Regions from separate parts of the Rhizobium sp. G187 genome, predicted to be linked through region 1. Evidence: riboswitches for the same ligand, from Rfam matches in the RefSeq annotation. Region 1 holds a riboswitch; each other region holds the start of a gene.
What was found. A riboswitch is a leader RNA that binds a small molecule or an ion and turns the genes downstream of it on or off. The one in region 1 is predicted to bind cobalamin.

Region 1 (7,884 bases):
AGGCGGGGGGCAAGCCTCCCCCGCCATCATCCAGAAACAGAAAGGCCGCCGACGGAATATCGTCGGCGGCCTTTCGATTTCGATCGGTCTGCGAGCCTTGGTCAGGCAGCCATTCGTGTCGCGTCGAGTGGAATTTCGACATCGATTTCGAGGATCGACATGTGCTCGTCGCGGTCCATCTTCACCTTCACGCGGTCGCTGTCGACCTGAACGTGTTTGGCAATGACAGCCAGGATTTCTTCGCGCAGCACAGCCACAAGATCTGTCCCCATACTGGATCGTTCATGGGCAAGCAGGACCTGCAGCCGCTCTCGGGCCATGGGCGCCGATTGCTGCTTGCGGAACAGGGAGAAAATGCTCATGCAGCCCTCCGGGCGAAGATCTTGTCGAACAGACCACGCTTTTCACCGGGCATGGTGATCGGTACCTGCTCGCCAGCAAGGCGTCGAGCGGCTTCGAAGTATGCCAGTGCCGGTGCGCTGCGGGCGTCCGCAAGGGTGACCGGCGCGCCGATGTTCGATGCGCGCAGCACATCCATGCTTTCCGGGATGATGCCGAGAAGCGGGATCGACAGGATATCGAGGACGTCCTCGACCTTGAGCATGTCGCCGCGCTGGGCGCGGTTGACGTCGTAGCGGGTGAGGAGCAGGTGCTTCTCCATGCGCTCGCCGCGCTCAGCCTTCAGGGTCTTGGAATCGAGAAGACCGATGATGCGGTCCGAATCGCGGACGGACGAGACTTCCGGATTGGTGACGATCACGGCGACATCAGCGTGGCGCATGGCCAGCGTTGCACCGCGTTCGATGCCAGCAGGGCTGTCGCAGATGATCCAGTCGAAATACTTCTTCAGCTCGTTGATCACCTGCTCGACGCCTTCGGCGGTCAGGTTGTCCTTGTCGCGGGTCTGCGATGCCGGCAGCAGGAACAGCGTTTCGAGCCGCTTGTCGCGGATCAGCGCTTGCGGCAGCTTCGCATCGCCCTGGATGACGTTGACGAGATCGTAGACGACGCGGCGCTCTGCACCCATCACCAGATCGAGGTTGCGCAAGCCCACATCGAAGTCGACGACCACGACCTTTTCGTTGCGCTTGGCCAGCGCAGCACCGAGGGCTGCGGTCGAGGTCGTCTTGCCGACGCCGCCCTTGCCTGATGTAACAACGATCACCTTACCCATGTTCGTCTCCTGTTGATCCCCGGCATGTGTCACGTCATTTTCTCCGCCTTGATGGCATCGCCTTCCAGCCAGAGCTGGACGGGATGACCCCGCAGTTCAGAACTCATGTCGTCGGCCATGGCATAGACGCCGTCGATCGCCACGAGTTCAGATTCGAATTTTCGGCAAAAGATCCGCGCATCGGCATTGCCGACACAGCCGGCCAAAGCCCGACCGCGCAGCGCGCCATAAATGTGCACAGATCCGCCAGCGATGATTTCCGCGCCGGAGGCGACCGAACCGATCACGGTCACGTCGCCCTGCGTATAGATGACCGACTGGCCAGACCGCACCGTCTCGCGCACGATCAGCGACGGTGTCGCCTCACGCGCTTCGACAACAACGGGCGTCGGCGCGGCCACCGGCTTTTCCGAACGCCCGGCGGATTTGGCCGGGACCGGATCGCTCTCGGGCACTTCGTAGTCAGCAGCTGCGCGACCACCCTTCAGGGCGGGCGGCATGCCAGGCTCAATCAGCGACGGGCGACCACCCTCGATACCCATGACGCTGACATTGCGTGCTGCAAGCTCTGCAATCAGCGACTTCAGCTGCGGGCGGTCGGTGTCGATCTCCGAAATGTCGAGAACGACAGGCCTGCCAAGGAAGAAGCCGGCCGAGCGTGCCGCCAGATCGTCGAGGCGGGCCAACCAGTCGTCGAACGGAAGGTCCGGCGTCAGGACGACGGCCAGGAAGGATCTGCCTTTGATGCGGATAGAGCGAGGTTCGGTTAGCACTTTGGTCATCTACGTAAACAAATCGTTGACCATGACTAACTGCGTCGTGGTTAACAAATGGTTAATGCCGGGCGAATGCCGTTAGGGAATGGCCTTGTTCCGGCGACGAAAAAGCCACCTGCGGCAGTTGCTGCAGGTGGCCTCGTAGAAGACATCATCAAGCCTGTGCCGGGCTTACGCCCGCCACATCAGACCACTCAATAATAAGGGGACAGGCACTGCTGACGCGGGCCGTTATACGGCTGGAAGGTGTTGGAGTAGCGGTCGTAGGACCGGTACCGGACCGCACACCAGTCGTAGTGGCGCGGATTGAGACCAGCAGACGGCGCCACCGGACGCGGCTGGCTGGCAATGGCGCCACCGATGATCGCACCAGCCGCAAAGGCTGCCAGCGGATACCAGTAGCCATTGTGATAACGATAACCGGCGCGGCGATCACGATAGCCGCGGTGACCGCGATAATAGCCGTGACGTTCGTAACGATCATAACGCTCGTAACGGTCGCGACGATACTGAACCTGCGTTGCTTCCGAGCTGACGCTGACCGGTGCGTTTGGGCGAACAACGGTCGCTGCCTGAGCCGGCACGAGGCTGCCCAGCGCCATCACGGCTGCGAGCGCGAGGGTTGCGGTATGCTTCAATGCAGTCTTCATGATATTTCTCCCTGCATGTTTTCGAGATCTCTACGCTTGCGAGAGCTTCGCGCTGATCTTGACCCGAGGTTATCGGCCACCGCCTGAACTGAGGATTAACATCCTATTCACCAGTTTTCACGGTGGATCACGAAACCTGGCGTGCGCCAGCCCTGTTTAACGGCGAGAACAGCCGGATGTTCCATGCATATCGGGAGAAACATGGAGGGCAGCAGCCCTCCAGTCAGGCGTATCGAAGGCGGCGATGCCGGACCGCCGCCTTCACATGAAGGAATCTTGTCTCAGGCCTCGATCTCGATGTCGCCTTTCGGGCGCGAACAGCAGGCAAGGATGTAGCCCTCGTCGATCTCGTCGTCGAGAATGCCGCCATTGTGGTCCATCTCGACCTCGCCGGACAGCTTCATCACCTTGCAGGTGCCGCAAAGGCCAGACTCGCAGGCTGCGCCGATGCGAACGCCGGCGGCACGCGCCGCCTGCAGCACGGTATGGCCCGGCGCACAAAGACCGTCCTTGCCCGACATGGCAAAGGTGACCTTGGTTGCCGCTTCGCCGTCCGAATGGTCGGCGACCACGATCGGCAGTTCCGGCTTGACTGGCTGGAAGGCTTCCTCGTGATACTGCTTCATGTCGAAGCCGGCGCCTTCAAGCGCTTCACGAACGGTTGCCATGAAGGGCGCCGGTCCGCAGCAGAACACGGTGCGCTCAAGGAAGTCAGGCGCCAGGAGTGCGATCTTCGCCTTGTCGATACGACCCTTCAGGCCCGACCAGAGCTGGCCGCGCGACACTTGCTCGACAATGAAGCCGAGCGTGAGATGCGGCATCTCGCGCGCCTTGGCCTCCAGCTCCCAGCGAAAGATGATGTCATCAGGGGAGCGGGCACAATTGAGGAAGGTGATATCGCTATCGGGTGCCCGATCTGCCATGTCGCGGGTCATCGACACCATGGGCGTGATGCCGGAGCCGGCGGAGATGAAGAGGTATTTCCTGCCCGGGTGCTTTGCATAGGAGAAGTCACCCAGCGGCCCGATCGCCTTCAGCGCCATGCCCGGCTTCAGGTGATCGAACATCCAACGCGTGCCGATGCTGTCGGCCTGCGCCTTGACCGTGACCGCCACCGTATAGGGACGAGACGGGCTCGACGACAGGGTATAGGTGCGCATCACCGGCTCGGGGCCGACAGGGATTTCGAGCGTCACGAACTGGCCGGGCAGATAACGGAACCAGAGGCCGGGCTTGTTCGGCTTGAAGGTGAAGGTCATCACGTCGGGGGCTTCCGGCGTGACGGCAACACACTCAAGGAGATGCTCCCGGTCGGACCAGGGGCGCATCTCATCGACATGGCGATACTGGGTGACGGCGATATTCATCTCACGCCACCGCTGTCAGGCGGGCCTTGTCGCCCTGCAAGCGGTTGATCATGAAGGTCGTGTACCATTCGACGAACTGCATCACGCCGCCTTCGTGGTCCACCGAGTAAGGACCGGGCTCATAGGCCGGCGAGCGGATGCCGAAAGCATTTTCTTCGACGATCGACCGGTCCTGATCATTGGTCATGTTCCAGACATGGGTCAGTTCCTCGAGGTCGTAGTCAACGCCTTCGACTGCATCCTTGTTGACCAGCCAGGTGGTGGTGACGGCGGTTTCCTCAGCCGAGAGCGGCAGCACGCGGAAGGAAATCGCATGGTCGCCAAGAATGTGGTTCCAGGTCGTCGGATAGTGGAAGAGCAGCATGGTGCCGATATGGCTGATCGGGACCTCGGCCGAGAGCGGCTTCTTCACCGCACGCTTGCCGGACATGGTGTAGCTTTCGGCATCCTGGATCAGAGGCATGCGGGCGGTGCGGAACTGGCCGGACGGGTCCATCTTGAACTCGGACGGCAGGCCTGCAGCTTCGCAGCGCGCCCAGTGTTCGGAGATGAACGGGTCGTCGCCTGCACCCTGCACGCCGGTTGCGGTCGGGGCTTCCGGATAAGTGCGGCAGAGCTCCGGGTGATTGCCGGCGCAGTGATAGCACTCGCGGTTGTTTTCCCAGACGAGCTTCCAGTTGCCCTTCTCGATGATGGTGTTCTGGTGGGCAACCTTCGCCTCCCACAGCCGGTGCGGCTTCATGTAGGGCTCGATCGAGGCGCGGACGGGGGCGAAATCGGGGGCATCATTGGCCAGGCAGATGAAGATGTAGCCGGCGACGCTTTCGCAATGCACGGTCTTCAGGCCGAATTCGCTCTTGTCAAAGGTTTCGCCCATCTGGCGGGCAAAGACGAGCGAGCCATCGAGATCGTAGGTCCACTGGTGATAGGGACAGACGAGCTTGGCAGATGCGCCGCGATCCTGGGTGCAGACGCGGTGGCCGCGATGGCGGCAGGTGTTGTGGAAGGCCCGGATGACCTGATCCTTGCCGCGCACCATGACGACGGGATAATCGCCGATCTGTGCGGTGAAATAATTGCCGGCGCGCGGGATTTCGCAATCATGGCCGACAAACAGCCAGTCGCGATACCAGATCTGCTCCATATCGAGCTTGAAGTAATCCTGGTCGATATAGAAGGGCTGCTCAAGGGAGAAACCCTCGCGGCGGTTTTTGAGCTGTCGCAGTATCGTCGCCTGCAGGTCCATGTCGTCCTCGTTTAAGCGCTGGCGGAGAAGAGCGGAGAAGGATCGCCCCGCTTCCTTGGGAAGCGGACCTGACGCATCTCCGGCCGCCCTCCGCGACCTTGAATGTTCGTTTCCCGAGGCTGGTTTCCGGGCTAAGGAGTGGTCCATTCACGGACCGCGCCGGCGCCTTCCCAGGGTTGCCCCCAGTGGCCTTTTGCCGAAGCGCATTCTCCACCACCGTTGCGGGGGCAGCGCCGGATTTTGACCGGCTTCCCGATTTCCACCCTCCCTAGCTGGGCGGCACCTCGAGCTTGGGTTCATCTAATCACACGGTCGAAATTCTCGCCGCACTGCGAAACGACACGGTCGGAAGTGTTTGCGACATGTCGCAACTTCGCTTGTCCAGCGCCCGTGGAGAAATTTTCGTTACTTTACTTGCGTCTAAGCAATGCCGCATTCCGGACGACAGGTCACGATGGCGCAAAATGGCCAACGGCGGAGATGTTTTGAGCTTTTGCGACTGGCAAGCTTCGGGAAACGTGTTTCAGCGATACTATCTGCAAATCGCCATCAATCAGGCTGCGTCGAGCTTTTCTCGCGCGCGTCTGTCAGGGCCGGGATATCGACATGCAGAAACTCAGATATTACGCATCGCCAAAGAAAAGCGACGCGAAGGCGCTGGCCAAGGCACAGCATACCGAGTTCTTGCGCACAGGTCGCATTTCGCGCAGCCGCGAGGACTGGCTGGCAGATGAACGACGCTATCTGACCTATGAAGAAGTTGCCGAGCGAACGGGCAAGCGGCTTGAGGCAGCAGCCGAGACGACCCATGCGCGCATCAACGCGGTGCACCGCGACATCCGCTTTCCAAAACTCATCTTCCACCGCACGCTGAACAACAGCCCGCATCTGGGCTATTGCCATGTGACTGCAGCACGGACGAACTTCGCGCAATATGCCGATGTGCGCTGGGCCTTCTATATCGCCAACTTCGTGGCAGAGCTCGGCGGCAGCGAATCCTTCTTCGACCAGATCCGGCAGAGCTATGCCCGTATGTATTTCGCCGTCGCGATGAAGCCGGAGGCGGAAACCAAGGCAATGGCGATCGACCGGACGGTGCGCGAGAATGGCCTCTTGTTCACCACGCAGGACCCACAGGAAGCTCTGCGTAACGTGTTGATGCTGGGCGCCCGCAACGCGGAATTGCGCAAAATCATTCAAAAGCTCTGAGCGACGGACAGGCCACATTCGCAGCAGCGGTCTCCCTGTTCACCACCAAACATCCGAATTCCGTGGATGTCCGGAGGTCGGGACAGCGCCTGTGCGCAAATTTTCACCACGACGAAAATCGCTCACTTTTTCAGCCACTTTATCCGAAAATTCCCATAACCGAAAATTGCAGTTAACTGTGAAAAGTTACAGTTGCCACCGTTACAGAGGCATCCAAGGGGACATTCTTTCCCATGCAAAAGCATATATATTTCGAGACGGCCCGGACATCGCAACCCGCACGCAACAACAAGGCTTCCGACTACCTCAGACACGGTCCCTTTGCGCAACATCTGGAAGACTGGGTTCCAGACGAACGCCGCTATCTGACTTATGAAGAAGTCGCTGAGCGCACGGGCCGCAGGCTGGAGGCAGCGGGGGTAAAGACACACAAGCAGATCAACAGTTTCCACCGTTCGATCCAGTTTCCGAAGATGATCTTTCACCGGACGCTCGATGAAATTCCCCATCTCGGCTACTGCCACGTCACGGCAGCTCACACGTCATCCCGCAAGTTTTCCAAGGTCCGATGGGCGTTTTACATCGCCAATTTCCAGGCGGAAATCGGCGATGACCGGCAATTCTTTCGTCACATCAAACCGAATTATGACCGGATGTATTTCGCTGTCGCTATCCGCCCCGACAAGGAAGCGAGTGCCATGACCCTTGACAAGAGCGTGCGCGACAACGGCCTGCTGTTCAACACACGCGACCCCAAACAAGCGCTGAAGAACGTCCTGATGCTCGGAGCCCGCGACGAGGCTCTGCGCGCCATCATCGCAAAGATGTGAGCGGGGCCTCGGTGCGCTGATCGGGCTCGATCATGCGCCGAAGCCGCCGACCGGCTTCTTCTTGTAGAGCAGCCAGTCCTTGGACACATAGTCATTGGCGCCGTAGATGGTGACCGTATCGCCGCCATTGGTGCGCGATGTGGCCAGCGCCTTGTCGGCGAAATTGGTGAAATCGAAGGCGTTCGGGGCCTGCTCGGAGAAGCAGATGCCGAAGGACATGGTGAGCTGGCCGAGGCTTCGGCCGCCATTCGAGCCCACCAGCGAACTGGCCTTCAGCTTGGCGCGAACGAGATCGACCACACGGGAGATCTCGTCACGGTCGGATGTATAGAGCAGAAGACCGAAACGGCCACCGTCGAAGCGGCAGGCAAGGTCTCCACCGCCCGACACGGCCTCCAGCACCTTGCCGACCTGGAGAAGGAAGCGCTCGGCCACAGCCGGGCCCATCTGCTCCTGAATGCGGACATAGTCATCGATTTCACCGATTGCGACGCCACACAGCACGGGCATATCGGCATTGGAATAGATCTTGGCGACCGCCTTGTTGAAGGCGCGGCGGCTGGCAAGCCGGGTGACCGGATCGACGAATTTTGCGGCCTCTGCCTCTTCGGCCTCGCGCTGCATGTCGGCCA
Region 2 (7,884 bases), on a different contig from region 1:
CCCGAACATGCTGGATGACACGTTTCCGATCTTGCTCGGCGACGGGCCTGAGATCCGCGCCGCAGACATCTGGGAATCAAGTCGGTTCTGCATCGACCCAGACATCTCGCAGGACCGTGCCAGCAATCAGGTCACGATCGCCGCTGCCGAACTGATGTGCGGCGTGGGCGAGCTTGGTCTTGCCTCCGGCCTCTCGCATATCGTGACCGTGACTGACGTTTTCCTTGAGCGCATGTTCAAGCGCATGGGATGCCCTGGAGAGCGCATTGCTGCACCACACCGGATCGGCTCGGTTCAGGCCGTGGCGGTTGCCTGGGAGGTCAGCGAAGACTTGCTGGAACGCATGAAGATCGTCGCCGAGATCGATGGTACGGTTCTCGAAGAACCGATGACACTGAACGCCGCCCGGGCTGCGTGATGGTGCGACGGCCGCCTCTTTTGGGGCGGTCGTCTCGACTTGTTTATTTTAGTGTCGGCCACTGCTACGTATGCATCAACGCCTATTGAATGGCGCACAGCAATACGTTCATTACCGAAAGTGTCGGCGTGGCCAAACGACGGATTCTTCCCCTGATCTTGCTGGTCGGCCTGACGATGGGGGGCAGCGACGCCCTTGCCGATGTCTGCCGCACTTTGGAGGCCAATTTCCACAAGGCCGTGCAACAGGCCGCAGATCCAGTCGCCGCCGCACGTTATGCCAGTGCCGTCGCCCAGCAAAACCTCGAACTGAGAAGGGTCCGCCAGGATCAGCGTCGGCTTCGCTGCTTGAACTCCTCGATCATTCAGGTCCGCCCAGATGGCGGTAGCGACTGTGGCGACATCGCCAAGTCCATCGATAGAATGGAAGAGAACCTCTCGATCCTGACCGCAAAACTGAAAGAATTGCGCGGCCAGCCAACGCGAGAGCAAAGGATCGACGAACTCGTCGCCAATGGCTGTAGCCTGGAAGGCATCGAAACAGACGAGCAGAACGTGCGGACGCCGTACCTCGATACAGTCCCCGAGGTTGATCGGGCGAGTAAGAATCTTGGGCAATTCGAAAAACCGCGCCTCCTGCCGACCGGCAATGTCCGAACGCTCTGCGTCCGGACCTGCGACGGTGGCTTCTTCCCCATTTCGTCACAGAGTTCGGCGACCTATTTCGAGCGTGACGCCACCCTGTGCCAGAACATGTGTCCGGGCGTAAAGACAGAGCTGTTCTATCAGCCCCCCCTTCAAGGAGATGCCGCAGACATGATCTCTGTGGCGACTGGCCAGTCATATCGCGACCTGCCGTCAGCATTTGCTTATCGCAGCCGCGGCCGTGATGAGAGTTGTTCCTGCAACTTCTCCAGCAATCGCGGCAGTGGTGCGGGCATCGCCAAACAAGCTGAACCGCAAACGTCCATCCGCCAGCTGAGCGCCCCCTCTGTCAGCTTGCAGAACAAGTCGATTCCAGCACCAGAGCGAGATCTCGACGAAGCGGCGCTCGGCGCACGCAAGGTTGGGCCGGTCTTCCTGCCGCCCGACAAGGGCACGATCAACCTTCGGAATCCTGCCCAGCCCGGCCCTCAACCATTGCAGGAATGACCGCGTCAGAAGCAAAACCTGGCTCGTCCCAACCATCCAGATGCACGAGACTGCCGAGCGGCAACCGACTGCGCCAGCCTTTGACTTCCAGTTCGGGTTGGCAATAAAGTTCAGCGACGAAGCCGACGCACAAATAGCCGATGATATGGATATGCTTGGGAATACCGAGCACAGCCTTCACATCCTCCTCGTGGAAGATGCTGACCCAACCAACCCCGACACCCTCGGCCCTCGCAGCAAGCCAGAGGTTCTGGATGGCACAGACGGTTGAATAGGCGTCCATATGCGGATTGTGGGTGCGACCGAGAACGACAGGCCCAGCACGGCCGGGATCACAGGTCACGCAGATATTGAGGGGTGCCTTCTCTATGCCCTGCAGTTTCAGGCTGTCATAAATCGCGCGCTTCTCCTCAGGAAACATCGCGGCGGCCTCGCGATTGGCCCTCTCAAAGGCTTCGCGAACAGCACGTTTGCGCGCTGCATCGCGAACAAGAATGAAGTCCCAGGGTTGCATGAAGCCAACGGATGGCGCCGCGTGAGCAGCGTCCAGCAGACGCATCACCAAGTCATCCGGCAAGGGATCGGAGACAAACTGGTCCCGCACATCGCGCCTTGTATGTATGGCGCGATAAACCGCGGCGCGTTCGGCTTCGGAAAATGAGGATGCGGGCGCTAGTGCGCCCCGGTACGCGTCGTGCATCGCTTGGTCCCCAACAATGCGCAACCGCCCGCCGTCCGCGCGGGCTAGTCCATGATGTCAGGCCGGTCTTCTGACTCGGCGTCCTCCGTTTCACGCAACCTTCCCGATCATTCCGACCAGTGGCTGGGTCTCCCCCGCGTGAACGTCAGCCTTACAGCGTTGGGCACGTGCCGGAATTGCACCGACTTCCCGATTCTCCCGCCTGCGCGGGCACCTGACAGCCCAAGGCTTACACCCTGATTGGAGGCGCGCGCAAGAAGTCTGGCCTGGCCTATGGATTTTCCGGGAAGTAGCGCACATAGGCAAAGGCTCCGCCATCGGGAGACCAGTTCGGCACATTGATCGTGCCTTGCCCGCCGAAGAGTTCGAAAAGAACTTCCTGATTGCTGCCGTCCATATCCATCAGGCAGAGTTTGACATCCTTGTCGCGCGGATGGTCGAAGACATCTGGCGCATAGGAAAGATAGAGAACCTTGTCGTTGTTCGGCGACGGATGCGGAAACCAGTCCCCGGAATCGCTGTTTGTCAGGCGCTGCACGTCACGGCCGTCAGGGCGCATGCGCCAGATCTGCATCAGCCCGCTGCGACTGGAGTTGAAGTAGATCCATTCGCCATCCGCCGACCAGTCAGGACCATCATTGCGTCCCTCACCCTGTGTCAGACGCAGTTCGTCTCCGCCATCGACCGGGATGGTGTAGATGTCAAAGATATCATCACGGATGCCGCAATAGGCAAGCGTCTTTCCATCCGGTGACCAGCCATGCCAATAGGAGGGCATGTTTTTCGTCACCTGACGCGGCATGCCGCCTTCGGCCGGCAGGACATAAATACAGGACTGACCAACCAGTGTTCTGTCGCAGATCGCCAGCATGGAACCATCGGGCGAAATGCCGTGATCATTGTTGATGCGAATTGCAAAACCGGTATCGACCTCTTCCGGCTCGCTATCTTCATCAAGCCAGATCCGATGCAGCAGTCCATCACCATTGATCAGCAGATACGAACCGTCCGGCGACCAGTTTGGTGCTTCGACCAGAAGATCTGTTTCCCAGACCACGGTCGAGGTTCGGGTTTCCATATCATAGATTTCAACCGAACTGCGCATCACACCATCTTTCTGCCGGGACAAGCGCCCGAATCTCTATTGTACGCGTGCCGTCTGCTATTGCTCAGTCACGATCGCGGTAGCGATTGGTAATCGGATAGCGGCGATCTCGGCCGAAGTTCTTCTTTGTGATCTTGACGCCGGGTGCGGACTGGCGACGCTTGTATTCCGCCAGATAGAGCAGATGCTCGACCCGGTGCACCGTTGCAATCTCATGGCCACGCGCAACGATCTCGTCGACGCCCATTTCCCGCTCCACCAGGCATTCAAGGATGTCATCGAGCACCGGATAGGGCGGCAGCGAATCCTGGTCTGTCTGGTTCGGACGAAGCTCGGCGGATGGCGCCTTGGACAGGATGTTGGCCGGGATGACCTCCCCAGAAGGTCCGAGCGCACCGGGCGGCACATGGCTGTTGCGCCAGGCGGACAAGGCATAGACCTGCATCTTGTAAAGGTCCTTGATCGGGTTGAACCCGCCATTCATATCGCCATACAGCGTCGCATAACCAACCGACATCTCCGACTTGTTGCCGGTCGTTACCACCATAGAGCCGAACTTGTTCGAAACAGCCATGAGAATGGTGCCACGCGCCCGGCTCTGCAGGTTTTCCTCGGTGATGCCGCTCTCCGTGCCTTCGAACATGTCCGAAAGCGCTGAGAGGAAGCCCTCAACCGGATCTGCGATCGGCACGATGTCATAATGGCATCCAAGCGCCTTCGCACAGGCTGCTGCATCGGCGAAGCTTTCTTCCGACGTATAGCGGTAGGGAAGCATGATTGTCCGCACCCGCTCCTCCCCCAGCGCATCGACGGCGATCGCCGCACAGATCGCGGAATCGATGCCACCGGAGAGCCCCAGAACCACGCTCTTAAAGCCGTTTTTGTTGACATAATCCCGGAACCCGAGAACACAGGCGCGGTAATCCGCTTCCTCACGCTCGGGGATCTTAGACATCGGCCCCTCGTCACAGCGCCATCCCTCGGCTGTCCGCTTCCAGGTGGTGACAGACAACGTCTCTTCGAACTGGCTCATCTGAAAGGCCAGCGACTTGTCGCCGTTAAAGGCGAAGCTTGCGCCGTCGAATACCAGCTCATCCTGTCCGCCCAACTGGTTGGCGAAGATCAGTGGCAGACCAGTTTCGATGACCTGGCGAAGCACGACCTGATGACGAACATCCACCTTGCCACGATAGTAGGGCGAACCGTTCGGCACGAGCAGGATCTCCGCGCCTGTCTCGGCGAGCGTTTCACAGACACCGAGATCATTCCAGATCTCCTCGCAGATCGGTACACCGATGCGCACTCCACGGAAATTCACCGGGCCGGGCATCTCGCCCTCGACGAAAACCCGCTTCTCGTCGAATTCGCCATAGTTCGGCAAGTCGATCTTGTCGCGCAGAGCAAGGATGCGTCCCGCATCCAGGATAGCCACGGAATTGTGTCGGCCTTTCTCTCCCAGACGAGGGAAGCCGATGATAACGCCAGGACCGCCATCCGCCGTATCCTTCGCCAATTGCTCGACGGCTGAAAGGCAAGCCTGCAGGAAGGCAGGCTTCAGAACGAGGTCTTCCGGCGGATAGCCGGAAATGAACAACTCGGTCAGCAACAGGAGGTCAGCCCCCTGGCTGCCAGCATCCTGGCGCGCAGCGCGCGCCTTGGCGAGATTGCCGGCGACATCGCCGACCGTGGGATTGAGCTGCGCAACGGCAATGCGCAGGACATCTGAGATTTTCTTCGGTTCGCTCATGAAGTCGGTTTACCCGCTTGCAGACGATCTCGCAACGTCACCCGCCGCGCTTGCGCGCGGGAAATGGTGCGACCGGAAAATCCGTCGAAATTACACTGGGAACACCGAGGTAACCATCATAGTTCATGTGGCATTCATGACGGTTATGTGACAGCTAAAGAAAGAATTCGTGTCGTCTGCCTGCCCTCCGGAGACAGCCTTGGAAAAGTTCAACGCAAAATCATTGGTGACCAGCTTCGGTTCGACGGGTGACGTCGCTGCACGAGGCGATCGGGCAGGCGCCAAGGTCATCCGGATCGCCGGGCAGCTGACCCTGGTTACCCTCACGGCGCTTATGGCGGTCTTTGCGAGCGAATGGTTTGCCCGCGGCGATACAGCCGACATTTTGCCCTATCTGACGTCGACGATGCGGCCGGGCATGATTGCGGTCGGCGTCGTCGCGCTGGCGATCCTGGCGCTCGACGCCCTGCTGGGTCGCTCGTTGCAGTCGGCGGTTCTCGTCGTCCCTATGGCCGTCCTTCCGGCCTTCTTCTCCGGCCAAAAACAGCAGTATCTGTCTGACCCGCTCTATCCGAGCGACCTGCTCTTCGGTCGGCAAATATTCGAACTTCTGCCGGCCATGGTTGCTGCACAGCCGCTTTTGGCTGTCGCCGTATTCTCCGGCGCGGCTGTTGCCATTTCAGCCGTCCTTTACCTGATCATTCGCGGCCGCAAGATTTTCCCGCCGCTCTCGGCGTTTGGCCGGGTGACGCGCCTGGTCATCGCCTTGCCGATCCTCTTCGGTTTCGCCAGCATCATGAATCCGATGACCTATTCGGAGACCAGGGATCGGCTGAACATCATTCCCATGCTTTGGGACCAGACCGAGAATTACCGTCACAACGGCTTCCTTCTGGCCTTTGCGATCAACGTACCAATGGCCAAGGTCAGCGCGCCAGATGGCTATGGCAATCTCGCTGTGTCCGACATCCCGACGGATCGCATCCCAGCGACCTTTTTCTCCGGGCGTCGCGCCGACGTGATTTTCCTGATGAGCGAATCCCTCTGGGACCCTACCCGTCTCAAAAATGTGGGCTTTTCCGCCGATCCGATGCCGACAATTCGCGGCAAGCAGTCCGGCAATGTCTTTTCGCCTGAGTTCGGCGGCATGACCGCCAATGTCGAATTCGAGGCGCTGACGGGTTTCTCCAACGCGTTCCTGCCCTATGGCAGCATCCCTTATCAGCAGTATATCCGTCGTCCGGTTCCCTCGCTTGCAACCTTCTTCGAATCGAAGGGTTACAAGACCAAGGCGTTTCATCCGTTCCAGAGCTGGTTCTGGAACCGGAAGAAAGTCTATGACGCGCTCGGCTTCCAGGAGTTCCACTCTGAAGAGACGATGCCTGTCATGAGCAAGCGTGGCCAGTTCGCCTCCGACGACGCCCTTACCCGCTACATCATGGACGAGGCAGAGCGCACCGAAGGTCCCTTCTTCTTCTTCGGCGTGACGCTTCAGGGCCACGGTCCTTATGAACCCGGCCGCTATGCAAAGAATGCCGTGACCCTGGATGCGCCGATGATGTCGCCCGCCAATGCCAGTGCGCTTGCGACCTATACGCAGGGCGTAAAGGAGGCCGACGATAGCCTGAAGACGCTGATGGACTGGGCGAAGAAGCGCCAGCGGGAAACCATTATCGTCGTCTTCGGCGATCACCTGCCGCCGCTGAACGAGGTGTATACGCAGAGTGGTTACATGCCGAATGTCGTGGCTACGCGGCGTGCGTCGGTCGAGACCATGAAGCGCGAACACGAAACACCGCTTGTGGTCTGGTCGTCGAAGCGTGGCGTGCAGAAGAACCTTGGCACCGTCAGCCCTGCCCTTTTGCCGCATTACATCGTCCGTCTCGCAGGCTACCGCCACCCCTTCTACACGGGGGTCCTGGGACGGGTCAGCGAGCGCTATACCGTAATCGACCGCCACCAACTGGTAGGTCGCGGCGACAAGGCCCAAGCGGACTGGTCCCTGTCCGGCCAAGTCGATCCGCTGATCCGCGATTATCGCTATCTGCAGCACGATATGATGTTTGGTGAAGGTTATTCCATGGAGCGTTTCTTTCCCGAGCAGGAGGGTCGCCTTGCTCCGGCAAGTTGAGTGGCCGAGCTTATTTCTCGACGCCATTTGCAGCCAGTGCGAAATCTCGCCTGTTGCGGGTTTCACGGAAATAATTCATAGGCATATTTTGCGATAGTAAGCGTAGTGCTTTACAGCAGTTATATCTGCTCTGTTGAAGCATTGCATCGCTGCCGCTTCATTAGGCCTTTGAAATCGAGCTATTGCCATGCCGCTTCTGACGCGTGCCGAAATAGTCAATCACCCCCTGTTCCCGTCGATTGAAAAACAGATCGCCGGGCACCTGATCGGAATCCACAACAAGACCCCGCGGATGTCGAGGCTGAAGGCCTCCCATCGCAAATGGCTTCTGACACAATCGCTTTTCTCTCTCGCCTTGCGCCGCAATCCCGAAGACCCACTGTCGGGCCTGACAGCGACGCGTTTCATCGAGACAGCCATGCGACTGGGCGCAGCGAGCCGGAACACGGCGACTGCCTACCTCGCCGAACTCGTGGCCTACAAGTTTCTGCGCGACATTCCCGACGTCCCCGACAAGCGGGTGAGGGTCCTAGAGCCAACGGAAATCAGCCTTGAAGGCATGAGAAGCTGGTTTCACGGCCATATGGCATGCCTGGACCGGCTCGACGGCGGTGCACGAGAACGCACCTGCC
Region 3 (7,884 bases), on a different contig from region 1:
ACGGCGCACCCCCGGAGACGAGGCGTAGTAGCGCAGACTGTCGCCGACAAGTTCGGTACCCTTTCGAGGGACCGTGAAGAAGGTCGTGACGGGTGATGACGCCGCACGGCGACAGCTCTCGCAATGGCAGTGGCCAGAGGTGCGCACCAGGCCGCTCGTCTTGTAGCTTACGGCGCCACACAGGCACCGACCGCTCAACGGCATTGCCCTTCCCACAGCTGCTTCAGTCATGCTGTCCTCCTCCAGCCAGTTCGACGAGGGAGAACTTGGCGGAATTGCTCTTCGGCGTCCACAAGCCACGCTCGATCGCCTCGATCAGCCGCCCGGCCAGTTCCTTCTGAGCTGGCGCATTTTTCTCAGTCATGAACTCGCGCACGCGCTCATCCAGAATAAAGGCCCGATAAACCGCTTCGAAGTGATGGTCGCGAACAGCCCCTGTGGTGGCTGCAAAGGCGAACATGTAATCGACCGTGGCGGTGATCTCGAAGGCACCCTTGTAGCCGTGGCGCATCACGCCCTCGATCCACTTGGGATTAACGACGCGTGCGCGGACGACGCGGCCGATCTCTTCCTCAAGGCTGCGGATGACCGGCTTTTCCGGCCGCGAATGGTCGTTGTGATAAACCTTCGGCCTGCTCCCCGCGACGTGCTCGACCGCCGCCGTCATGCCGCCTTCGAACTGGTAATAGTCGTCGCTGTCGAGCAGATCGTGCTCGCGGTTGTCCTGGTTCTGCACCACGGCTTCGACCGAGCGCAGGCGCTCCTCGAACAGGCGGCGTTCGGCTTTTCCTTCTTCACCGGCGCCATAAGCATAAGAGCCCCAGACCAGGTAGCTTTCGGCGAGATCGGCGCGGTCGCTCCAGCCCTTCTCGTCGATCAGCGCCTGCAGGCCTGCGCCATAGGCTCCAGGCTTGGAACCGAAGACACGGTAGCCGGCGCGGCGGGCCGCCTGCTTTTCGTCGAGCCCTTCGCCCTTGAGCTTTTCGGTTTCGGCCTTCACGCGTGCGGCAATCGGATTGTCGCTTTCGTCCTCGTCAAGACCCGCCACCGCCCGCACAGCCTTGTCGAAGAGCGTGATCTGTTCGGGAAAGGCATCGCGGAAAAAGCCGGAAATGCGCAGTGTAACATCAACACGCGGACGGCCGAGTACGGCCTGCGGGATTACCTCGAAGCCGGTGACACGACGGGATGCCATATCCCAGACCGGTTTGACGCCGATCAGTGCCAAGCCTTGCGCAATATCATCGCCACCAGTGCGCATATTGGACGTGCCCCAGGCCGTCAGGCCGAAGGAGGTCGGCCATTCGCCATTGTCCTGTACATAGCGCTGGATCAGGAGTTCGGCCGACTTCTTGCCGAGTTCGTAAGCCGCCGGTGTCGGCACGGCACGGCTATCGACGGAGTAGAAGTTGCGGCCGGTCGGCAGCACGTCCGGTCGGCCCCGAGTGGGTGCGCCAGAGGGCCCAGGAGGTACGAAGGTTCCGGCCAACCCCTTCAGCAGACCCTCGATTTCGGCGGTACCGGACAAGACGACGGCGGGTTTGAGGCGTGTTTCGATCTCGGTGAGAACGGCTCGGGTCCGCGGCCAATTCTCAGGGCAAGCGATCTCTCCGGATACGAATTTGGCAGCGAGCAGTTCAATGCGCTCGACGGTGTCGCCATGGGTGCGCCAGGGCGCATCGGTGAGATCGGCGAGGATCGCCGGTTTCTCTCCGGTCCAGGGATCGGAGAGCACGCAGTCGAGAGGATCGAATGGCATTCCGTCATCCGCCGCAATCGCCCGCTGCAAACTGGCGTCGCCACCCTCGCCCATGCCACGCGGCACCCGTGCGAGCGCCACAACGAGATCCGTCAACAGCCGGCCTTCGGGCGCCCGACCGAAGATATGCAAGCCGTCTCGGATCTGCATTTCCTTCAGGTCGCAGAGATAGGCGTCGAGCTTCTCCAGCGCCGTTTCCTCGGCCTCGCCCTTGGTTATGCCCGCATCCTGATCAAGGCCGATATCGGCGATCAGGTCGAGGATCTGCGTCTTCAGTAAAACGAGACGGCGCGGATCGCTGCCCGATGCCTCGTAGTATTCGTCGACCAGCGCCTCCAGATCCTTCAGCGGCCCATAGCTTTCGGCGCGCGTCAAAGGTGGCGTCAGGTGGTCAATGATGACGGCGGAGGATCGGCGCTTGGCCTGCGTGCCCTCGCCGGGATCGTTGACGATGAAGGGATAGAGATGCGGCATTGGTCCGAACACGGCTTCGGGAAAGCAGGTTTCGGACAAGGCCAGCGCTTTGCCTGGCAGCCATTCGAGATTGCCATGCTTGCCCATATGGATGACAGCTTGAGCACCAAATTCGCGGCGCAGAAAAGCGTAGAAGGCAAGATACCCATGCGGCGGCACGAGATCCGGTGAGTGATAGGTTTCCTTGGGGTCGATATTGTAGCCACGGGCTGGCTGAATGCCGATGACCAGCTTTCCAAAGCGCATCAGTGGCAGGGCGAAGGATCCGTCGAGATGAAAGGGATCATGAACCGGATCACCCCAGCGCCCCACGACTCTTTCTTGAACTTCTTTCGGAAGAGATTGGAAGAAGTTTTTGTATTCACTTACAGCTAACCGTTCACGGATGATCCGCCCATCGGTCGCCGCATTGGTTGGGCCCGCCATCAAAGACTGGATCAACGCGTCGCCATCTTCAGGAAAATCGCCGACATCGTAGCCCGCGATCTGCATCGCCCGCATGACCTCGATCGTGCCGGCCGGCGTATCGAGCCCGACGCCATTGCCGAGACGGCCGTCACGGTTCGGATAATTGGCCATGACAAGCGCAACACGCCGCTGAGACGGCTCGGTATTGCGCAGTCGGACCCAGTTGGCGGCAAGCGCTGCGACGAAGCGCATGCGGCCCATATCGGGCTCATGGCTGACCAGATTGGTCTCTACCCGTTCGTCAAACCGGGCCTTCGACTTGAAGGAGACCGCACGCGTGAGCACGCGGCCATCGACTTCCGGCAGGGCGACGCTCATGGCCAGATCGCGGGCGCTCAGGCCTTGCGTTGATGCCTCCCAGGTGCTGCGTGGCGATGATGAAAACAGCGCCTGGAGAACTACGGCACCCGTTTCATCTAGGACGGTCCCGGAGTTGCGCGCCCCCGGCGTCGAGACAGCAAAGCCAGTTGTATTGATCACCACGGCCGGTGGCGCCTGGACTAAGATCGTTCTCAGTGTATCCACGGAGACCTGGTCTTTCAGGCTCGATACGAAAATCGGAAGCGGCGTGAGGCCCTCTGCCTGCAGCGCACCGATCATCGCTTCCACCGGCGCCGTTTCGCCGCTCTGAACAAGGGCCCGGTAGAAGCAGATGGGGACGACATCCCCTCTCGTTGGTTCCGGGGCAGTGTTCAGGGTTAAAGGCCGATCTTGCTCGGTGCCATGCCCCTTATCCGCTTTTCGGGCACCCTCTCCTTGGCCACGGGCTGAAGGAAGAGCCAGCGCTCGCCATTCCTCGACACCCATCACGCCCCGGCCCGGCCACCAGATTCCGGCCTTCAGCAAAGGGCGCGCCGGTTCGGGTTTTTCTACATCAGCCAGCATTGCCTCGGCATAGGCCACGAAGGCCCGGGCATTCGCTTCGCCACCCTCGGTCAAGTAGCTCCACAGGGCCTGTCGATCCTGCTCCATGCAGGCTTGAAATGGCTCCAGCCCGGCATCGGGCTTGTCGTCACCTGGCAGGACGATGATGGCGGCACCGGACCTTCGCGCTGCCGCATGCAGAGCCTCCAGCGCATACTGAAAATAGCTTGCCCCGCCGAGCGCCCGCACCACGATCAGCCGCGCATGGCGCGCGGTTCGCTCGATATAGGTGTCGACCGACATCGGGTGCTTCAACGCCATCAGGCTCGCAAGCCGCCAGGAAAACGTCTCGTCACCCCTTATAGCAACGGCTGCGGCGACGGCTGCCAATTCCGTGTCCGCCGCCGAGAGGAACAGAACGTCCCCGGCCGTTTGGCCGAGGTCGATTGCCTCGTCGCCGTCGCTGATCGACCCCTTCTGGGCAAGAAGCAGATGCATATCAGGCCGCGGCTGCCTCGACGTCCTCAACGACCGAGGCGAAATCCCATTCATGCAGTCCGATCACCACCAGGCGCGTTTCGCGCTTTTCGCTAGATGTCCAGGGGCGGTCGAAATACGTGTCGACGCGAGTTCCGACGGCCTGGATGACGAGGCGCATGGGCTTGCCGGGCACGTCGATGAAACCCTTGAGGCGAAGAATGTCGTGCTTCTCGATGACAGGCTTCAGCCGATCAATAAAGGCCGAGGGATCGGAGACTTCACCCAGCTTCAGAACAAAGCTTTCGAACTCATCGTGATCATGGTGGTGATCGTGGTCGGCGCCAGAGGCATGCAGCGCCTCATGCTCCAGTTCATGATGGGACTTGCGATTGTCGATATCGTCTTCAGTGCTGGCGCCGATCCCGAGCAGGACGAGCGAGGGCACTTCGCCGTTCTTCGCCTCGATCATCGAAGGTTTGCGGCTGGTGCGACCGGTCACCTCGGCGCGCACGGCAGCAATGCCAGTGGCGTCGAGCAGATCGGTCTTGTTGAGAACGATAAGATCGGCACAGGTCAGCTGATCCTCGAACAGTTCCTCGATCGGGCTTTCATGGTCGAGGTTGTCATCCTCGGCACGCTGTGCCGCGACCGCGTCATGATCATCGGCGAAGCGGCCCGCCGCGACGGCGGCACTATCGACCACGGTGACGACGCCATCGACGGTCACACGTGTGCGAATGTCCGGCCAGTTAAAGGCGGCGACCAGCGGCTGCGGCAGAGCCAGGCCCGAGGTCTCGATGACAATGTGATCCGGCTTTACATCGCGATCGAGCAGCTTTTGCATAGTTGGCACGAAGTCGTCTGCAACCGTGCAGCAGATGCAGCCATTGGTCAGTTCGATGATGTCGTCTTCCGTGCAATTGTCAGCGCCGCAGCCCTTCAACACGTCGCCATCCACGCCAAGATCACCGAATTCGTTGATGATGAGAGCGATCTTCTTGCCGCCAGCATTCATCAGCATGTTGCGGATGATGGTGGTCTTGCCCGCACCGAGGAAGCCAGTGATAACGGTCGCGGGGATCTTCTTCTGCAACATGGTTCAACCCTTCATTTTCAGCGGCAATCCGGCCGCAACGAAATAGACGTCTGTCGCCTCTACGGCGATCGACTGGTGGAGGCGGCCGGCATGGTCGCGGAAGGCACGAGCCATCCGGTTTTCCGGCACGATGCCGAGACCGACTTCATTGGAAACAAGGATGATGGAAGCGCTTAGTTTCGGGAGCAGCGCGGCAAGAGCTACGCCCTCGGCATCCACGTCTCGCCCCTCCTCCATCATCAGATTGGTGACCCAGAGCGTCAGGCAATCGATGAGGATGACGCTGTCGGATCGATCGAGCAATTTCAGTGCACCGACCAGATCGAGAGGTTCTTCATGCGTCGTCCAGGCATCGCCGGCGCGGTCTGCCTTGTGGGTCTCAATGCGGGTTTGCATCTCGTCATCCCAGGCACGGCCGGTGGCAAGATAGATGCGGTTAAGCCCGCTTTTGCGCGCCAATCCTTCGGCAAAACGCGATTTGCCGGACCGGGCGCCGCCAAGCACCAGTGTGGAGAGCCGATCATGGCCGCTCATGGCCGTCCTCCGTGGAGGGAGCCTATGGCGCGCGCAAACCGTCGACGGCCCCGGCAGGGACAGCCCATCTGAAACGTCGCCACGACAACCTCCGTGCTGGCAACGGGGAAATTTCCCCAATGTGGACACCATGTCCGCCGGATGGCAGGTCTCCTGGCTCACAGGTCGTGGCGCTTAGCCAACGGGTCTCCCTCGCCTTCCCGGAGTTTAGAGGCGACACGAAAGAGCGGACGATTCGTAGAGAAAGAGGCGTCCTGCCCCGGCTGATCGTGTCGCCACCCCAGTGGCTTTTCCGGCTTTGGCGAAGAACGGAGCAACGAACGCACCATGCGTATGCTGCCCGCCCAGCTTCATCCGGATAGGAGACCCTCGCTGCAATACAGTCGCGGGGTCGGCTGCGTTCGACATGCCCGACCTGGGTCCATGTCCTCGCATTCCCTTTTGCTTTCCGGATTGCATTCCTGCGATCCGAAAACCATCCGACATCAGAATTAGGCGGCCCCAACGCGCAAGTCAATCACGCCGACGACATGGGTTGGCGCGTCCACATGAGGACAAACAGTCACAGGGAAGGCATTCAGCGCTATGGCGCGAGGCAGTTCGGGTTGGTGGTCGCATCGCAGCCTTTACCGAGTCGGACGGCTCCGCTGGCGCCATCCGTCACCGTGCTGGGAGGCCTCGCCGCAGCGCGTGGCGGTGGCGCCTGAACGGGCGCATCTCCGTTTGCGGCAGGCGGCAGTGGGGCCTTCGTCGGCAAGGTCGGCGCGCGGGCGTCAGGGCGTGCTGCCTCTGCAGGTTTTGCAGGCCAAGCCGCGATCTGATCCATCAGCCGGGTCGACAGCGTCCGTTGTGGGGGTAGCCGTCTAACCTGCGGTGTTTTCAGCGAAAAGGCGTAACGGATGCGAGCTGCAATCTCCTCCGCCAAAGCCTCATTGGCATAACGCGGATCGTCTGTCGGCGCGTTGGCCACCAGCTGGCCCTCAGCCACCGGTTCGCCAGTTTCGACGGAGGTGGCGGTCACCGTAAAGCGGGCGCGGTCCATGCGGCGGCGCGCATTATCACCCTTGTCCAGGCGATCGATACGAACGAGAAGAACGACCCTTTGGGCGCCTTGCGGCGGGCGGGTTGCAGCAATCGCCGATCCCACCCGCTGATCGACGCTGCTGAGCAGATCAAGTGGCAGAGTGGCATTCGCCATCACGCTGACGCTGCGGATATTGTAGACGAGCGGCCTGCCGGTCCCCGCATTCGGCAAGCCGATACAGGAGGAAAGGCAAAGCATGAGCCCGAGCGCAATGATCGAGCGGAAGCTGCGGGCGAGCATTTCGGTCCCTGGCTGCTGATTCTACCAGCCAGAGCATCAGCCCATCATAGTTATCGACCGGTTAATCCCGCGACTGAAGGGCCGTAAACAACGACGCCGCAGCAGCGAATTCCCGGTAACGGCTTTCGCGTCTTGCTTGGGCCTCGGCATCCGTCCCCCAATGTTCGATTGTCCAGTCTTCATCGAGATGGGCAAGCGACCAGACATCGTCGAGATCAAAGGCGCCTTCGGCAAAGGCGAGACCGAGAATAGCCGACCCTGTCAGCGTCGTGACAACATTGATAGACGACAGGGCAAACGCGTCGCGATGCCGTTCCAGCGCCGCGGCGTATGCGGAGATGGCCTCAGATGGCTGAGCCTGGTGGATCACACCCTCTGCCAGAATGAAGCGCGCTGCATGCGCCTCGGCGATCCATGCCAGCACGGGGTCCCAGCGCGCAGCCTGGCGCTCAACGAGTTCCTTTGGGGCCTCGGCGCGGTAGCAAAGCATGTCCGAACCGGCAAAAAGCACGATCTCGTCAAAAACGGCATCAAGGCTCTGACTGACGGCGTCAATGGCGGTGTTGGACAGTCTCGTGATCGGCATGGTGCCAGGGTCAATCTCCTCGCCCTGCCCTGCCCATTCGGCAGCCACCAGTTCGGCAACCTCCAGGGTCGGCAGCACAAGGGCGTTCTTGGCCGGCGTCTTTACGGACTTGCCATCAAGCAGGATAGCGAAACCGCCCTCGTTCTCACCGATCGTCACGTTTGTGTAGAACCGCTTCGGCAGCGGGTGTTTCATCTGGATCTGCGCCCGCCGGACAGGATCTGCGTGGCTGGGTTCCGGCACGAATGTGCCAAAGATGTCCTGGCTGAGTTCGTCACGCATGTCAGTCTCCTCGAGCA
Region 4 (7,884 bases), on a different contig from region 1:
GTGGGGCCATCTGCCAGAGAACCTCGCGCTCCATCAGCGCCTCGCGAACGAGACGAAACTCGTAATGCTCAAGGTAGCGAAGACCGCCGTGAATAAGCTTGGTGGCGCCCGATGACGTACCGGAGGCGAAATCATTCATTTCCGCGAGCGCGACGCTATACCCCCGTCCCGCAGCATCCCGAGCAATGCCACACCCATTGATCCCGCCGCCGATGACGAAAAGATCGTATATGGGATGCTCAGACATGGGACCTCCAATTATTTCGCAATGCAGCATATATTGCAATTGCGAAAGCCCGTATATCTAATTTGAAAATCAAACGAGTGTCAAACGAAACTTAATTTTCGGTTCGATTCACCGGCAGCGCGTCCGTTTCGACGAGGCTCACTTCCTGTTCTGCGCAGATCGCCCGCAAAGCGGCGGAAGGGCAGTGATCGGTGATAAAGGTCTGAACCTGCGAGATATGGCCGATCCGCACCGGTGCGGTTCTTTCGAATTTCGACGCATCGGAGACTAGAATTACGTGTCGGGCATTGGCGATGATCGCCTGGGCCACCTTCACTTCACGGAAGTCGAAATCGAGAAGTGCGCCGTCCTCATCGATCGCCGAAACCCCGATCACGGCGTAGTCCACCTTGAATTGCCGGATGAAATCGACCGCCGCTTCGCCGACGATACCGCCATCAGCTCCGCGCACAACCCCACCGGCGATGACGACCTCAATCGAGGGGTAAACTCTCAAGCGATTGGCAACATTGATGTTATTTGTAATCACCATCAATTCACGGTGGTCAACAAGAGCTTCGCCGACAGCTTCCGTTGTAGTGCCGATGTTGATGAAGAGCGAGGCATTGTCCGGGATCATTGCGGCGGCCGCACGGCCGATCGCCTGCTTTTCCTGGGCCGCCATCGAGCGACGGGCCTCGTATTTCACATTCTCGTTGCTGCTGGGGAAGACCGCACCGCCATGAATACGGTTCAAGGCGCGGGCATCGCAGAGATCGTTGAGGTCCTTGCGGATGGTTTGCGGCGTCACAGCAAAGCGTGCCGCGAGTTCCTCGACAAGCACTCGACCATGTTCCTTAGCCAAGGCAATGATCTCGGCCTGGCGTGCAGACAACAACATGTTTCGCCTCCCCTACTTCGTTTGATTTCAGTTTATGGGAAAACGAAACTTGGGCAATAGGGCTGGGGGCGCTATCGCCGGCGCAAAAGGAGGATGAAGGTTACCCCACCGACAAGTCCCGTCACGACGCCAATCGGCATGTCCTCTGGCGCCATAATGGTTCGTGCGACAATATCGGCCAACACCAGGATGACCGCGCCGAAGACGGCAGAGATCGGGATGACCCGGACATTGTCGCTGCCAAAAACGAGGCGCACGAAGTGTGGCACCAACAGGCCGACAAATCCGATCGCTCCGGAAAAAGCGACCATGACCCCGGTCAACAAGGCAGTCACCACGAAGAGGGTGGCGCGGAAGCGCACCACCGAAATGCCGAAGGTCGCAGCCGTCTCATCACCCATCGCAAGCGCATTGATCTCACGGGACCGGACGATCAGGAAGGCAAGCGAACCGAAAAGAGCGATCGCCGGATAGAGCAAATGTGACCATTGGGCGAGGCCAAGCCCACCGAGCATCCAGAATATGACTGTATGAGCGGCACGCGGATCCGCAAGGAAGATCGCCAGATTGCCGAGTGCCGTCGCGACAAAGGCGATCGCCACGCCGGACAGGACCAGCCGGTCTGCTGCGGCACCGGCATAGCGAGACACACCCATAACGGCGAACGTTGCAAGCAAGGCACCGGCGAAAGCGAAAAGCGGCACTGTGACCAGCCCGAAGATCAGGCCGGAATGGAGCAATGCGATAATTGCGCCAAGCGCGCCGCCGGAAGACACGCCCAGCAGGTGCGGATCGGCCAGCGGATTGCGGGTGACTGCTTGAAGAACCGCTCCCACAACGGCAAGTCCAGCGCCGACCAGGGCGGCAAGAACGACTCGGGGAAAACGAACATCCCACACAATGCTCTCGCGCCCGGGCGACCAGGTCGGCTCAAACCAGTCAGGCACGAACTGATTGCCGACGATCTGCCACACGGTTTTCGCCGGGATGGGCGACGAGCCAAAGGAAACGCCTGCCGTGATGCAGAGAATGATGACCAGGCAGGCAATCCCTGTCCAGCCGATGATCTTGGTATGGGGCATGGAAATTCCGTTCGCACGCAGAGAGGGCCGCGACAGCGGCCCCGGCAGAGCGGTTTACATGTTGCGCGGATGGAAGGCATCGGCAAGTCGGCCGATAGCGTCAATGTTGCGCGGACCGGGCGTGGCTTCAACATATTCGAGTATGACAAAGCGGTCTTGCTTCACGGCGTCCATGGCCTTGAAGGCGGGGTTCTCCTTCATGAAAGCAATCTTCTGCTCGGCGGTCACATCGCCATAATTGACGATCACCACGACTTCCGGATTGCGCTCGATAACCGGCTCCCAGGAGACTTCCGTCCAGCTTTTTTCGACATCATCCATGATGTTCACCCCGCCGGCGGCTTCGATCATGGCTGTCGGGATACCGAAACGACCTGACGTGAAGGGCTTCTCCGTGCCGGAATCATAGACGAAGACACGCGTCGGCTTTTCGATCGCACCGATGCGGGTGGTAATCTGATCAAGGCCCGCACGATAACCGGCAACCAGCGCCTCTGCTCTATCTTCGACCGCGAAAATCCGGCCAAGATTGATGATATCGGTGAACATGTCCTCCATCGTCGGCTTGTTCTTCGCCATGATGTGGATGCAGGATTCGGTCAATTCGTAGACCTTGATGCCGAACGGTTCGAGCGTTTCGGGGGTGACCTCGCCGCCAACCTTCATGCCGTAGTTCCATCCAGCAAAGTAAAGGTCAGCGTCCACGTCGAGCAGCACTTCCTTGGTCGGGTACTTCGGCGAAAGCTCCGGGAGTTCCTTCACGCCTTCACGCAAGGTCTCATCCAGCGTCTTCCATCCCGAGACACCCGTATAGCCGACCATGTGATCCTGTAGCTTCAAGGCGAGCATCATCTCGGTCAGATTGACGTCGTTTGAAACGGCACGCTTTGGCGGCGCGTCGAAGGTGACTTCTCGATTGCAGCTCTTCACCGTCACCGGAGCCGCCAGTGCGCTGGTTGCGAGGAACGTGGCGACAACACCGAAGACCAATCGGGAGAACAAGGCGGCAGGCATGAGAGACCCTTTCAAAATCAGGAAGCGGCAAGGGAAAATGAGAAGCCGGACAATCGGCCGTGATCATCGGCTCTGTGATTGGCCGTCACACCGAAGGTACGAGACAGAAGTTTTTCGGTCAGAACCGATTTAGGATCGCCGAAAGCCGTCAGGGACCCGGCATTCATCAAGCCCACATGGGTGGCAAAATCGGTTGCCAGATTGATGTCGTGCAAGGTGGTGATAATGGTCAGCTTCAGCCGTCCCAGGAGGTCGAGAATCTCGAGCTGGTGTCGGATGTCGAGATGATTTGTCGGCTCATCGAGGATCATGATCTGCGGCTGCTGCGCCAGCGCGCGGGCGACGAGCACCCGCTGCTTCTCACCACCCGACAATGTCGAGAACTGCCGCTTGCCCATATCCGCCAGGCTCAAGTGTTCGAGCGCGTGATCAACCTGGTCGCGATCCTCGGCCGTCCAGCCGGATAGCCCGGTACGCCACGGAATTCGGCCCATCATCACGACATCGCGGACGTTGAATGGAAAGTCGGCCGGCATCTCCTGCAGAACAACGCCAACTTTCTGGGCAACGCGCCGGGCCTGCATCTGCCAGATGTCTTCGCCTTCAATATGAACCCGACCTTCTCGGGGCATAAGGCCACGGTAGAGGCAGCGAAGCAGGGTGGTCTTGCCTGCTCCATTCGGACCAATAATAGCCAATCGATCGCCGGCTTTCAGAGCGAAGCTGACGTCACGGATGAGAAAGCGTGCGGCATCCGGCCCCCAGCCGAGATCTGAGACCTGGATACCAACTCCTTGCGTGTCACAGCTCATTAGAGACGCCCCTGCTTGGTGTCAGGGGGCAGCGGGGTCCAAGGCATCCGCGCGCGAACCATGTCAGCCATGCCGATGCCACAGCATCCCGGGCAATGGATTAGCTGGTGATATGTGAGACTTGCCACGACTTTCCCCCCAAGGACTGACCGGGAGGCGAAATGGCAAATTTTTCATGCGCTGGCGACCAGCGCAATTTTCCATTCAGATCCATCGGAACACCCCGTCCGCTGCAGTTACATTTCTCTTGACGGCAGGTCTCCTGGCTCACGGATATGTGCAGATCATCAACCTTCCCGCGAAACTTCGCAGTGGCTTGGCGCTCTCACGCCACCAGGATGAACGGCAATCCGCTTACAGTTGCGGGGGCAGCCACGGTCTTGGTCCCTGTATGGGTCGTCCTCACCGTGTTCCCTATTAATCCCCTCGAAGTCATCCGATGAGGGAACCGTCCCCTTCTGAATAGGGTGCCAAAGCTCTGCTGGTCAAGCCCCTCACCTGCGCATCAATCAATTCCTGCGTTCTGTAATATCATTACAATGCGAGTGCAAGGAAATTCCCGTGCTTAGGCGCGTGCCGTCTCAGACGATGAAAGCCTGGAGAAACACCGGGCAAACGCGGGTAGTGCAGTCCGATCCCCCCAGTAAGAGACAGTCGCCAATCCGCCGCCTGCGGAAGTGGCATCTCCGGGCCAGCTCAGCAAGCCAGCCGGAGATCAGGCGCCGTTCCTACCTGTGCCGGAGGTCGATTGGAGGTCAAGCCTGAGGACGGCCCACGCTGCGACGGCGGATCTCGATAATCAGGACGCCGAGCAGGGTCGCGGCGATCAGGATGACACAGAGCGCGTTGATCGTTGGCGTAATCCCACTTCGGACCTTCGAGAAAACGTAGACGGTCAAGGTATCGTAGGGGCCGCGTGTGAAGAGCGTTACGTTGAAGTTCTCGATCGACTGGAAGAAAGCGATAACGGCGCCAGCACCCAGTGCCGGGTAGAGATGCGGCAGAAGAATGCGGCGCAGAACCATCATATGGCTTGCACCGAGATCAAGGGCTGCTTCCTCCAGCGAGCGGTCGAAACTCTGAAGGCGCGCAAGGACCAACAACATCACGAAGGCCGAGATATAGGAGGCCTGGCCGAGGACCGCGAGATGCAGGCCGGGGGCCACGCCGAGCGAATTCCAGAACAGCAGGGTCGATATGCCGATGACGGCGCCGGGCGTGAGCACGGGCGCGACCATCATTCCATAGAGTGTGGATCGGAGCGTGCCGCCGAGATTGTTGACGAGGATGGCAGCGGCGGTGCCGATCGGGACAGAGATCGCGACGACAGCGAGCGCAACCAGCAAGGTGTTCTTGAAGGCGTTCAGCAGGCGAGCATCGTTCCACAATTCGACAAACCACTGCAGGGTAAATCCCTGCCAGGGAAACACGGAGGGAAACCGCGTGTCGTTAAAGGCGGCGCCGCCCATGACCACCAGTGGCAGCAAGAGATAGGCAAGGAAGATTACGAGATAGACGCGAAACAGCCAGTCGGATTTCTGGGTCATGCCGGCCTCACTTCGCAATGTCGGACAGTTTGACGCGGAAGATCCGCATCACGGCGGTGACGAAGAGCGTGCACAGGATCAGAAGCAGGAATGCGTAGGCCGCGCCCGTATTCCAGTCGAGCGATTCGAACATCCATTGCTGGATGATTTCCGTGAACCAGCGCGAATTGGTCGACGCGAGCAGCGTCGGCACGAGGATAGACCCGGCCGAGAGCATGAAGACCATCACGGATCCAGAAGCGATGCCCGGTTTGGCATGGGGGAGGATCACGCGCCAGTGGATGCGCCACCAGGATGCACCCAGATCGTCCGCCGCCTCGATCTGGCTCGTATCGAGCGACTGGATCGCATTGTAGACCGGGAACAGCATGAACAGGACATAGGTGTAGACGAGGCCGATCATCACGCTGCGGAAACCAGTCATCCAGCGGATCGGGCGTTCGATGAGACCGATATCGAGCAGGATGTAGTTGAGCGGTCCCTTCAGCGACAGGATGATGAACCAGGCGAAGGAGCGCATGATTTCGCTGACCCAGAGCGGAATGGTGAGCAGCAGGAAGATGGTCGGCAGGCTCTTGAGCGATGCCTTTTTCGACAGGTAGTAGGCGAGCGGATAGGCAATGGCGAAACAGATCGCGGTCACGATCGAGGAATAGAGGACCGTCCAGATAAAGACCGAGATGTGGATCGGGCTCTGAAAGAAGGTCAGGTAGTTCTTGAGTGTATAGACATCCTTCGGGCCGCCCATTTCCTGTACCGGCAGATAGGGTCTGAAGGAGTTTTCGAACAGATAGAGGTTTGGCACGATGACGAGCAGCAGGAGCCAGAAGGCGACCAGCAGGCACATGATGAGCGTCAGGCCAGCACCGTAGCGTTCGACAAGATCCTTCATGCCGGTTCCGCCGCGCTCGTGGTGGTTTCATCGGCGAGAATGAAGGCGTGGTCCATCTCGAAATTGGCAAACAGCCGGGCGCCGGGGTCCGGTATGGCGACTGAGCCGTCATTGCGGATTTCGGAGACGATTGTCCGGCCAGAGGCATCCGCGGTCTTGATCGAGATGAAATTGCCTTCAAAGGCAATATCCGTGACCTCTACCGCAATCGTGTTGCCATCCGTGGCGCGTGCATCCAGGCGCACATGCTCCGGTCGGACATAGAGCTTGGCGCCGTTATCGATGTCGACCCCCAGCTTGCCGCGGAAAACACCGTTCTCGGTCTGGAAGTCGCCGACGGCACCGGAGCGGGCAGAGAGCGTACCGGTAAAACAGTTGGTTTCGCCGACGAAGGTCGCGACGAAGCCATTTGCGGGATTGTTGTAGATTTCGCGGGGAACTGCGACCTGCTGCAGCTTGCCATGAGACATGACCGCGACCCGGTCGGACATGGCAAGCGCCTCACCCTGGTCATGGGTGATGTAGATGAAGGTGACATTGGTGCGCTTCTGGATCGCACGCAATTCAGCCCGCATATGCTGGCGCAGCTTCAGATCGAGCGCCGACAGCGGCTCGTCGAGCAGCATGACGGATGGTTCGACGGCAAGCGCGCGGGCTATCGCCACGCGCTGCTTCTGGCCGCCGGAAAGCTGGCTCACAGATTTGTCGGCTGCATTCGGCAGATCGACCAGTGCCAGAAGTTCCTCGGCCTTCTGCCGCCGCGCCTTCTTGTCGACGCCTCTCGCTTCCAAGCCAAAGGCGATGTTTTCCCAGATCGGCATCAGCGGAAAGAGAGCGAGGTTCTGGAAGATCAGCGCCGTCGGGCGCTGATTAGGGCGCTGCCCCTGCATGTCCTTGCCGCCGATGCGGATCGTGCCTGAAGTCGGCGATATGAAACCCGAGACCATGCGCAGAATGGTTGTCTTGCCGCATCCGGACGGACCGAGAAAGGAGAAGAATTCACCGGCCCTGATCGACAGCGACACGTTGTCGACGGCGCGGAACGGGCCGAAATCGGCACATACATCTTGAAGTTCGACACTGGCACTCATTGCGTCTGGTTCATTCCCCTTGGCCCGGCGCGGGCCTCATCTGGCTCCTATGCCGGCCGCCAAGGCGGCCGGCATGATCTTTCAAAACGCTCAAGCAGCCTTGTACTTGTCGGCATACTCGCCGCGCTTGGCGAGGAACCAGGCGGCCTGGCTCGGCCACCAGTAAAGCTTGCTCACGGCATCGCCGGGGAAGCTGGCCTTGTAGAATTCGGAAACGGCCGGATCCATGAGGTCGATACCGCCCTTGCCGACGGGATTGGCGGAGAAGGCGGTGGCCCAAAGGGCGGAGCCTTCAGCGGTCGACGCCCATTTGGCGAAT

Region 2: linked by a shared signal. The riboswitch ahead of bluB (5,6-dimethylbenzimidazole synthase) and the one ahead of ACSV9I_RS06395 (aromatic ring-hydroxylating oxygenase subunit alpha) in region 1 are both predicted to bind cobalamin.
Region 3: linked by a shared signal. The riboswitch ahead of cobU (bifunctional adenosylcobinamide kinase/adenosylcobinamide-phosphate guanylyltransferase) and the one ahead of ACSV9I_RS06395 (aromatic ring-hydroxylating oxygenase subunit alpha) in region 1 are both predicted to bind cobalamin.
Region 4: linked by a shared signal. The riboswitch ahead of ACSV9I_RS19420 (ABC transporter ATP-binding protein) and the one ahead of ACSV9I_RS06395 (aromatic ring-hydroxylating oxygenase subunit alpha) in region 1 are both predicted to bind cobalamin.

The regions. Positions count from the first base shown of each region.
Region 1 covers NZ_JBPUGM010000002.1:321,642-329,525, reverse strand. The annotation lists gene minE (cell division topological specificity factor MinE) at 102-362, opposite strand; gene minD (septum site-determining protein MinD) at 359-1,174, opposite strand; gene minC (septum site-determining protein MinC) at 1,204-1,956, opposite strand; gene ACSV9I_RS06405 (BA14K family protein) at 2,145-2,600, opposite strand; gene ACSV9I_RS06400 (hybrid-cluster NAD(P)-dependent oxidoreductase) at 2,882-3,967, opposite strand; gene ACSV9I_RS06395 (aromatic ring-hydroxylating oxygenase subunit alpha) at 3,969-5,213, opposite strand; cobalamin riboswitch at 5,314-5,515, opposite strand; gene ACSV9I_RS06390 (DUF6656 family protein) at 5,820-6,422, shown strand; gene ACSV9I_RS06385 (DUF6656 family protein) at 6,656-7,252, shown strand; gene ACSV9I_RS06380 (GGDEF domain-containing protein) at 7,283-7,884, opposite strand, start outside.
Region 2 covers NZ_JBPUGM010000001.1:408,486-416,369, reverse strand. The annotation lists gene ACSV9I_RS01935 (acyl-homoserine-lactone synthase) at 1-418, shown strand, start outside; gene ACSV9I_RS01930 (DUF2865 domain-containing protein) at 508-1,569, shown strand; gene bluB (5,6-dimethylbenzimidazole synthase) at 1,520-2,269, opposite strand; cobalamin riboswitch at 2,313-2,502, opposite strand; gene ACSV9I_RS01920 (TolB family protein) at 2,541-3,374, opposite strand; gene ACSV9I_RS01915 (NAD+ synthase) at 3,439-5,121, opposite strand; gene ACSV9I_RS01910 (LTA synthase family protein) at 5,456-7,252, shown strand; gene ACSV9I_RS01905 (hypothetical protein) at 7,440-7,884, shown strand, end outside.
Region 3 covers NZ_JBPUGM010000001.1:857,183-865,066, forward strand. The annotation lists gene ACSV9I_RS04095 (GFA family protein) at 1-231, opposite strand, end outside; gene cobN (cobaltochelatase subunit CobN) at 224-4,063, opposite strand; gene cobW (cobalamin biosynthesis protein CobW) at 4,065-5,141, opposite strand; gene cobU (bifunctional adenosylcobinamide kinase/adenosylcobinamide-phosphate guanylyltransferase) at 5,145-5,675, opposite strand; cobalamin riboswitch at 5,802-6,170, opposite strand; gene ACSV9I_RS04115 (hypothetical protein) at 6,259-6,999, opposite strand; gene ACSV9I_RS04120 (ATP12 family chaperone protein) at 7,061-7,867, opposite strand.
Region 4 covers NZ_JBPUGM010000008.1:27,261-35,144, reverse strand. The annotation lists gene glpD (glycerol-3-phosphate dehydrogenase) at 1-247, opposite strand, end outside; gene ACSV9I_RS19435 (DeoR/GlpR family DNA-binding transcription regulator) at 339-1,127, opposite strand; gene ACSV9I_RS19430 (FecCD family ABC transporter permease) at 1,199-2,209, opposite strand; gene ACSV9I_RS19425 (ABC transporter substrate-binding protein) at 2,264-3,223, opposite strand; gene ACSV9I_RS19420 (ABC transporter ATP-binding protein) at 3,241-4,035, opposite strand; cobalamin riboswitch at 4,271-4,503, opposite strand; gene ACSV9I_RS19415 (ABC transporter permease) at 4,791-5,582, opposite strand; gene ACSV9I_RS19410 (ABC transporter permease) at 5,590-6,474, opposite strand; gene ACSV9I_RS19405 (ABC transporter ATP-binding protein) at 6,471-7,565, opposite strand; gene ACSV9I_RS19400 (extracellular solute-binding protein) at 7,656-7,884, opposite strand, start outside.